DNA from 2 places in the Streptomyces sp. NPDC045846 genome. Region 2 is predicted to be linked to the other one. Evidence: riboswitches for the same ligand, from Rfam matches in the RefSeq annotation. Region 2 holds a riboswitch; the other holds the start of a gene.
The links. Region 2 has a riboswitch for cyclic di-AMP ahead of AC07F3_RS31025 (M23 family metallopeptidase). Riboswitches for the same ligand answer to the same signal wherever they lie in the genome.
Positions count from the first base shown of each region.

Region 1: it holds a riboswitch for cyclic di-AMP, as region 2 does, so the genes downstream of both, AC07F3_RS11090 (transglycosylase SLT domain-containing protein) here and AC07F3_RS31025 (M23 family metallopeptidase) in region 2, are expected to answer to the same signal.

Region 1 is NZ_JBWKKJ010000003.1:454,428-458,855, forward strand. It holds gene AC07F3_RS11075 (dihydrofolate reductase family protein) at 1-53, opposite strand, end outside; gene AC07F3_RS11080 (anti-sigma factor antagonist) at 376-813, opposite strand; gene AC07F3_RS11085 (class I SAM-dependent methyltransferase) at 1,122-1,763, shown strand; gene AC07F3_RS11090 (transglycosylase SLT domain-containing protein) at 1,843-2,637, opposite strand; cyclic di-AMP (ydaO/yuaA leader) riboswitch at 2,640-2,823, opposite strand; gene AC07F3_RS11095 (carbohydrate kinase family protein) at 3,262-4,176, shown strand; gene AC07F3_RS11100 (RraA family protein) at 4,286-4,428, shown strand, end outside.
Region 2 is NZ_JBWKKJ010000012.1:128,929-133,356, forward strand. It holds gene AC07F3_RS31015 (M16 family metallopeptidase) at 1-397, shown strand, start outside; gene AC07F3_RS31020 (M16 family metallopeptidase) at 415-1,779, shown strand; cyclic di-AMP (ydaO/yuaA leader) riboswitch at 1,983-2,142, shown strand; gene AC07F3_RS31025 (M23 family metallopeptidase) at 2,156-2,920, shown strand; gene AC07F3_RS31030 (GntR family transcriptional regulator) at 3,093-3,770, shown strand; gene AC07F3_RS31035 (HPr family phosphocarrier protein) at 3,947-4,228, opposite strand; gene AC07F3_RS31040 (bifunctional acetate--CoA ligase family protein/GNAT family N-acetyltransferase) at 4,381-4,428, shown strand, end outside.

The sequences.
Region 1 (4,428 bases), on a different contig from region 2:
AAGCCGTCGAGAGAGACCGACACGGAATGGATGATCTTTCTCGTCGCAGTCACCCGAGCGACGATACGCCCGCACCGCCCGGAATTCCGCGCACCCGTCGGCCTCTTTCGGGTACGAGAGGTTCCTTCTGTCGCCGTGCCGCGCGGCCCGTTGACAGGACGCGAAATCCGCACCCGACTGCTGAGCACCACGCGGCCGCAACCCGGTTGATTTCAGCCAGAGTTCACCGGACGTGCCAGGGGCGTCGCCGCCGCGCCAGGCAGGCTCTCGGGTCTCCGAGGGCCGTTCGCGCTCCAGCGCGCTCGACTGCCGCGCGTACGGGATGGTCGGCTTGCGGGCCACAGCCCCCACTACCGAGAGCCAACTCGGCTCCTGTCAGCGCCGGTTGTCTCCGGCGACGCCCCCGCCCAGCGCCACGCGCGCGGCCTCCTCCACCGTGGCGGCCGACCGGAACAGGGCGTCGAGGCCGCCCGCCGTGAGGATCCTCAGATGCCACGGCCGGGCGCAGACGACGCCGAGGTGCCCCTTGCGGTCCCGGATCCTGCGATAGGCACGGCTCAGCAGGGTCAGGACGGCGCAGTCGAAGAACTCCACGGGCCGGAGGTCCACGATCACCCTGGCGCCGGCGGGCTGGGTGGCGGCGTCGAGGTGCAACTGCACGCCGGGCGCGGTGGCCAGGTCGACCGTGCCGTGGACCTCGACCACGGTGAACCCCTGCATCAGGTACGTACGCGCGTTGCAGCACCGGTCCGGCAACAGCCCCGGCGGAAGCGGCACGGGGGCCGAGACGGATGGCCGAGCGGTGGTTCCCATGACAGCTCCCGGTCCAGAACTGACCCCCACGGGCGCGGAGGTACTCGGTAATGGGCAGTCACCGTGGTCCCGGGGTGACGCACTACCACCCTAGAAACAGCCCCGTATGCAGAAACGTGCAGCCTTCGATTTGTTCACCCTGGGGGGTGAACGAAATTTGCGCCGCTCCCCGTTTGAACCCCGCACACGGGGAGTGAAGCCCAGATTCCGGGGGCTCCGGCCCGGCACGGCGTCAGCCCGGGCCGAAGTGGCCCACGCGCTCGCCCCGCGGGGATCGCCCCCGTGCGGCGGATGTCATGCTCTCGTCCATGGGAGATCACGGAAGCCACGACCTGGTACGCCGGAGCTACGACGCCGTGGCCGAGACCTACGCGGCCCGGCTGCTCGACGAGCTCACGGGCAAGCCGCTCGACCGGGCGCTGCTCGCGAGCCTGGTCGAGCAGACGGAGGCGGGGGCGCCGGTCGCGGACCTCGGCTGCGGGCCGGGGCACGTGGCGGCCCTGCTCGCCGGGCAGGGCGTGAAGGCGGTCGGCATCGACTTGTCCGGCGCCATGGTCGCCCTCGGGCGCCGCACGTTCCCCGATGTGGACTTCCGCGAGGGGGACCTGCTGGAACTGCCCGCCGCCGACGGGGAGTTCGGCGCGGCCGTCGCGCTGTACTCGGTCATCCACCTGGCGCCGTCCGAGCTGCACGGCGCCTTCGAGGAGGCGCATCGGGTGCTGCGGCCCGGCGGCCTGCTCCTCGTCGCGTTCCACCTCGGTTCGGAGGTGCGGCACCTGGACGAGTGGTGGGGCCACGAGGTGGACATCGAGTTCCGCTTCCTCGAAACCGGGCGCGTCGTCCGGGCGCTGGAGGACGCGGGGTTCGCCGTGGAGATGCGGATGGAGCGTGCCCCGTACGCCGAGGAGGCCGAGACCCGGCGGGCCTATCTGCTGGCCCGCCGGAGCTGACGGCCGCGCGCCGGGCGGCGGATGGGCCGCTCGCGCGGCGGGGCCGGGCGCCCCGAGCGCGCCCGGCCCCGCGGGCGGATCAGTACGCGCCGAAGACGTTGTCGATCGAGCCGTACGTCTTGGCGGCGTAGTTGCACGCGGCGGTGATGTTGGCCACCGGGTCGTAGCTGTCCAGGGACGTACCCGGCACGTGGAAGGCGAGGAACGTGGGCTGGATGACCTGGAGCAGCCCCTTGGAGGGGGTTCCGGCCACCGCGTTGGAGTCCCAGTTGTTGATGGCCAGCGGGTTGCCCGAGGACTCGCGCATGACGTTGCGGTAGATGCCGTCGTAGCTGCCGGGGATGCCGTGCTGGGCCATGATGTCCAGCGACTGCCGGATCCAGCCGTCCAGGTTGTTGGCGTACGCGGGCGCGCTGGTCGCGGCGGCCGTGCTGGCCGCGGTGAGGGTGGCCGGGCGGGCGGAGCGGTCGGCCCGGCCGGCCGAGGCGTCGCGGGCGGCCGGGGCGCCGACGGTGAGCTTCAGGCCGGGGTGGATCATCGCGGGGTTGCCGCCGATGACGCTCTGGTTGTCCTGGTACAGCTGCTTCCAGCCGCCGCTCACGTTGAGGGCGTCGGCGATCTTGGAGAGCGAGTCCCCGGCGACGACGGCGTAGCTCGTGGAAGCGCCCTTCACCGCCGTGATCGGCTGGGCGGCCGCGCGGGTGGGCGCCGCGACCTTCGCCGTGGTGGCGGAGTGGACCGACGCCGGAGCGGCGGTGGCCGTGGTCGCACCGATCACCGGAATGGCCAGGACGGCGCCGCCCGTGCCTGCCGCGGCGAGGCCACGGGAGAGCGGGCTGGACTTGGGGCGGCGGTGCTTGCCCTTTGCAGGCATGGTGTTTTCCTCTCCGTCGCCTACGAGGTGAGCTGTCGGGTTCGGACGGGAGATGTCCGGTCGCGGCACACGCGACTTCACCCCAGCCGTTCCGGAATGCGGATCGGCGGCTTACCTGGGTCCCCCGCTCCTGCCGTACGTGTCTGGGAGGCTCCGGACGGCGGCAGGATTCGGCGTTCCTTCCGGATTGACGGTGAACGTAAACGAATATGCCGAGTGGAAACAAGGCCAGAATTCAATGGGGCCCGTCCGGGATATAGATCCACTTAAATCCACCCGCCCCACCCGTGCCTCCGAAGGCCCTCAACTCGCTTTCCGCCGAGCCGAAATGACGGACCGGAGCCCGATCGGCCGCCCCTCGCCCACGTGACCCACTTCACTCGCCCAGCGGGCGTCCGGGCAGGTCGATCACAAAAAGGTGAGTGTTATCCATTAACCCCTAATTCGGACATTTCAAAACCGGGGGTCGCGAATCCGATAACACCCCAATAGGGACACTCGGGACTTCTGTCGCCCCTCAGGCCTCCCACGACGGGTCGGCACACGTGACCCCGCACACCCTGGCCGGGGATCATGCTCACAGCCCGCCCTCCGCGGCGGGACCGGCGGCGGAGAGGTGGCACGGTGATCCGGGAGAGCACGGAGTACGACGTCCTGGTGGTCGGAGGCACGGGGGTGGACACGGTCGTACGGGTCGACTCCCTGCCGGTCCCGCTCGCCGACTCGGTGCAGGTCGGGCCCATCGAGGAGTGGCCCGGCCACACGGGCGCGAACGTCGCCCTCGGGGCCCGGGCACTCGGCCTCGAGGTCGGCCTGATCGACTGCATCGGTGACGACTGGACCGGGTCCCAGGTGCGCCGGCTGCTGGCCGAGGGGGACGTGGACTTCGCCCCGCTGATCTCAGCCGCGGGCACCCGCCGGGCGGTGAACCTGGTGGACGCCGAGGGCCGGCGGATGTCGTTCTACGACGCACGCGACCCGGCCGACCTGCGGATGCCCCCGGACTTCTACCTGCCCCGGCTCCGCAGGGCCCGGCACGTCCACCTCTCGATCACGAACTTCGCGCGCTTCCTCTACGACGACATCCTGGAGCTCGGCGTGCCCGTCTCCACCGATCTGCACGACTGGGACGGACTGGCCGAACACCACCGGGAGTTCGCCCTCCGCTCCGACCTCGTGTTCCTCAGCGCGGCGGGCGCGGGCACGGGCACGACCGCTCTGATGCGGGAGATCCTGCGCGAGGGCCGCGCGGACACCGTGGTCGCGACGGCGGGAGCCGACGGCTCCTACGTCCTCACCCGCGACGGCCACTCCACCCCGCACCATGTCCCGGCGGCGCCGCCGCGCGCCCCCGTCGTGGACACCAACGGGGCGGGAGACGCGTATGTCAGCGGCTTCCTGTACGGCAGGCTCAGCGGCCGGGACGCACGGGAATGCGGCCGACTCGGCGCGGTGGCCGGCGCCCACGCCTGCACCGCGCCGGCCGCCACCGATCCCCTCTCCCTCAGGGAGCTGCTGGCGGCCGATCAGATCGCCTGAAATCATTTCGGCGTTGACCGCCGGGCAGCCCGCGCCCCGCCACCATGGCCGCACAACCGGCGCTTTGAACAGCCTTTCTTACGCCCCATCAAGTCCTATAAGGAAGAACATGAACGACATCAGCGAATTCAAAAGCTTTTCCCCCACGACTCTCGCCGACGTTCTGGGCCGCGCACAGGTCATGGATATCGGAATTCGCCCTTTGTGGTCTCCGATGCCGCGTGTCGCCGGTCCCGCATTCACTGTTCGCTG
Region 2 (4,428 bases):
CGGGGCGCCCTCGCTCGGCTGGCTGGACGTCAAGACGTCCGCGGGCGTCGAGGTCCCCGACATCGAGGCCGCGGTCGACGAGGAGCTCGCGCGGTTCGCCGAGGAGGGCCCCACCGACGAGGAGATGGAGCGCGCCCAGGCCCAGTTGGAGCGCGAGTGGCTCGACCGGCTCGGCACGGTCGCCGGCCGCGCCGACGAACTGTGCCGGTACGCCGTGCTGTTCGGCGACCCGCAGCTCGCCCTGACCGCGGTCGACCGCGTCCTGGACATCACCGCCGCCGAGGTCAAGGCGGTCGCCGCGGCGACGCTGCGCCCCGACAACCGGGCGGTCCTGGTGTACGAGCCCATCGCGGCACCCGAGGCAGGCAACGAAGAGGAAGAAGAGGCGGGCCAGTGACGGACGCTGTCGTGACCATGGAGTTCCACCCGCAGCCGGCCGCCGGCACCCCCACGCCGTGGGCCTTCCCGGCCCCCGAGCGCGGCACGCTCGCCAACGGCGTGACCGTGTTGCGCTGCCACCGGCCCGGCCAGCAGGTCGTCGCCGTGGAGATCTTCCTCGCGGCCCCGCTGGACGCCGAGCCCGAGGGCCTCGACGGCGTCGCCACCATCATGGCGCGCGCCCTGACCGAGGGCACCGACAAGCACTCGGCCGAGGAGTTCGCCGCCGAGCTGGAGCGGTGCGGCGCCACCATCGACGCACACGCCGACCACCCCGGCGTGCGGGTCTCCCTCGAAGTGCCGGTCTCGCGGCTGCCCAAGGCGCTCTCGCTGCTCGCCGAGGCGCTGCGGGCCCCCGCGTTCGCCGACTCCGAGATCGAGCGGCTGGTGCGCAACCGGCTCGACGAGATCCCGCACGAGCAGGCCAACCCGGCCCGGCGGGCCGCCAAGCAGCTCTCCAAGGAGCTGTTCCCGGCCTCCGCGCGCATGTCCCGGCCCCGCCAGGGCACCGAGGAGACCGTCGCCCCGATCGACGCCGCCGCGGTGCGCGCCTTCTACGAGGCGTACGTGCGGCCCGCGACGACGGTGGCCGTGGTTGTCGGCGACCTGTCGGGCACCGACCTCGACGCGATCCTCGCGGACACCCTGGGCGACTGGACGGGCGACCCCGCGGAGCCGCGCCCCGTCCCGCCGATCACCGCCGACGACACCGGCCGGGTCGTCATCGTGGACCGCCCCGGCGCGGTCCAGACCCAGCTGCTCATCGGCCGCATCGGCGCCGACCGGCACGACCGGGTCTGGGCGGCCCAGGTGCTCGGCACGTACTGCCTGGGCGGCACCCTGACCTCCCGCCTCGACCGCGTGCTGCGCGAGGAGAAGGGCTACACCTACGGGGTGCGCGCGTTCGGCCAGGTGCTGCGCTCGGGGCCGGACGGCGGCGCCGCGATGCTCGCCATCAGCGGCTCGGTCGACACCCCGAACACCGGCCCGGCCCTCGACGACCTGTGGAAGGTGCTGCGCACGCTGGCCGCGGAGGGCCTCACCGACGCCGAGCGCGAGACGGCCGTGCAGAACCTGGTCGGCGTCGCGCCGCTCAAGTACGAGACGGCCGCGGCCGTCGCGGCGACGCTGGCCGACCAGGTCGAGCAGTTCCTGCCGGACGACTACCAGGCCCAGCTGTACGCGCTGCTCGCCGAGACCGGCACCGTGGAGGCGACGGCGGCCGTCGTCAACGCCTTCCCGGCCGACCGGCTCGTCACCGTGCTCGTGGGCGACGCCGCGCAGATCGAGGAGCCCGTCCGGGCGCTCGGAATCGGTGAAGTGACCGTCGTCACCGGCTGATTGAGGCCCGCGCGAGCGGAGACACAGGGGACCCCGGTGGCGGATGCGCCGCCGGGGTCCCCCCTTATGTCCGGTTTATTGGGGAGGTTGCCTGTCTGTCATGTGGCGTGCGCTACAAAATCCTGTGTGTGTTTGGTGATTGAAAGATCAGCCGTCTAGCGTCGGTCCCGCTGTCCGTCACCACCCGTCGCAGCCGCGGCACCGGACAGTGATCGCCGAGTCCCCGATGGCGCGAGCCAGGGGAGCCGGGGACCCACTCAGTCCCTGGGGTGAATCGGACGCCTCCGCCCGCGGAGGAGCCCGTAGGAGACCTTCCTGCTCCGAACCCGTCAGCTAACCCGGTAGGCGAGATGGAAGGAAAGGACACCGCCACTCCATGGCGTTCACCCGTGCCACCGGGAAGCACCGCGCGCCCAGCCGCATGACGCGCCGCAGCGCGAACATCGCGGGCATCGCCACCCTCGCCACCGCCGGAGTCGTAGGCACCCTCGCCTCCCCGGCCGTCGCCGCCCCGAGCGCCACCGCCGACACCGGCCTCACCCAGGCCATCGTCATCGGCGACACCCTCGCGGACCAGCTGGGCGCCCAGGCCGACGCGCAGAAGCAGGCCGCCGTGAAGGCCCGGGCGAAGGCCGAGGCCGAGGCGGCCGCCAAGGCCAAGGCGGAGCAGCGGGCCAAGGAGGACCGCGAGGCCAAGGAGCGGGCCGCGCGCGAGGCCGAGCGCAAGCGCCTCAACACCTTCGTGGCCCCCATATCCGACAGCTATGTGTCCACCGGCTACAAGACCGGCGGCTCGATCTGGTCGTCGGGCAGCCACACCGGCATCGATTTCCACGCGGCGAGCGGCACTTCGGTGCACGCCGTCGGCCTGGGCACCGTCGTCGAGGCGGGCTGGGGCGGGGCGTACGGCAACAACATCGTGATCCGGATGAACGACGGCACGTACACCCAGTACGGCCACCTCTCGGTCATCCAGGTCTCCGTCGGCCAGTCCGTCGAGCCCGGCCAGCAGATCGCGCTGTCGGGCGACACCGGCAACACCACCGGCCCGCACCTGCACTTCGAGGCCCGCACGGGCCCGCAGTACGGCTCGGACATCGACCCCGTCGCCTATCTGCGCTCGCACGGCGTCAACGTCTAGGACGTACCCGCGCGCACCGAAGGCCTCCGGCACACAGCCGGGGGCCTTCGTCGTTGGCCGGAAGAAATCCATCGGTTCCGGCCCGTCACCGGGAATTAACAAGGGCTGCCATAGAGTCGCGGAAAAGACGTCCATCGACCGCGTTGCGCGGGGATCAGGCGGAGGTTCGGCCATGCGCATTCCGGCGCATTCGGTATGCACGGCAATCCGCGACGACATTGTCTCGGGTGTCTTCGAGCGCGGCGGCCGGCTCGCCGAGGAGGTCCTCGCGCGCCGGTACGGGGTCTCCCGCGTGCCGGTCCGCGAGGCCCTGCGCACCCTGGAGTCCGAGGGCTTCGTGACCACCCGCAGGCACGCGGGCGCCTGTGTGGCCGAGCCCACCGAGCTGGAGGCCGCCGACCTCCTCGAACTGCGCGCGCTCCTGGAGCCGTTGGCCGCCGCGCGGGCCGCCGGGCGCCGGGGCGAGGCCCATCTCAAGGTGCTGCGCGGCCTGGTGAGGCTAGGTCAGGACCGGGCCAGGCGCGGTCAGGGCGAGGATCTGCGCTCACTGGGCGGCTGGTTCCACGAGACGCTGGCCCAGGCCTCCGCGAGCCCCGGACTCATCGCGCTGCTCACGCAGGTGCGGCACAAGGTCGCCTGGATGTACGTGGTCGACGGGACGGTCCGCCCGGTGGAGACCTGGGCCGAACGCGGCGCCATCACCGACGCGGTGGCCCGCGGCGACGCCGAACGCGCCCGCTCGCTCACCGCCCTGCACGCCGAGCGATCCTTTTCCGCCCATCGGCTGCGCGGGGCCGCGGCCGTGAGAACTCCGCAACCTCCCGTCAACACCGCGAGCGCCCGCGCTTAACAGGGGTGCCGTATACAAAGGAGGCGAAAAGCGCGGCCGCATTTCGCTGCCCGGAATTCGGGGCCCGGCGGTCTTTCGCGCAATCCGTCAAAGCTGTCGGCCCGGGGCGGGGAAAACGAAAGGACCGCCTCTCCCCGATGCGGAAGCGGCGGTCCTTCGACGTGACGTCGACCGGATCAGACGGTCTCGGGGAGCTCCTCGAGACCCTCGGCGACCAGCTTGGCCAGCCGGTCGAGCGCGGCGTCCGCGCCCTCGGCGTCGGAGGCCAGCACGATCTCCTCGCCGCCCTGCGCACCCAGGCCGAGCACCGCGAGCATGGACGCGGCGTTGACCGGGTTGCCGTCGGCCTTGGCGATGGTCATGGGGACTCCGGCGGCCGTGGCGGCACGGACGAAGATGGACGCGGGGCGGGCGTGCAGGCCCTCGGCCCAGCCGACGTTGACGCGGCGCTCAGCCATGGTGTTGCCCTTCGAAATCTCTGACGGTTGTCTAGACCAGTCTCTCATGTGGTGCGCGGTGCTCGTACCGACCATAGGCCCCAGTGTCCCGCCGATCGGCCCTCCCCACCTTGCCCCGCCCCGCACGGCCGCGCGACCCGTACGCTTTCGGTATGACGACGGCGTCCGACCCCGCGTACCCCGCTCACTGGGAGGCCGAC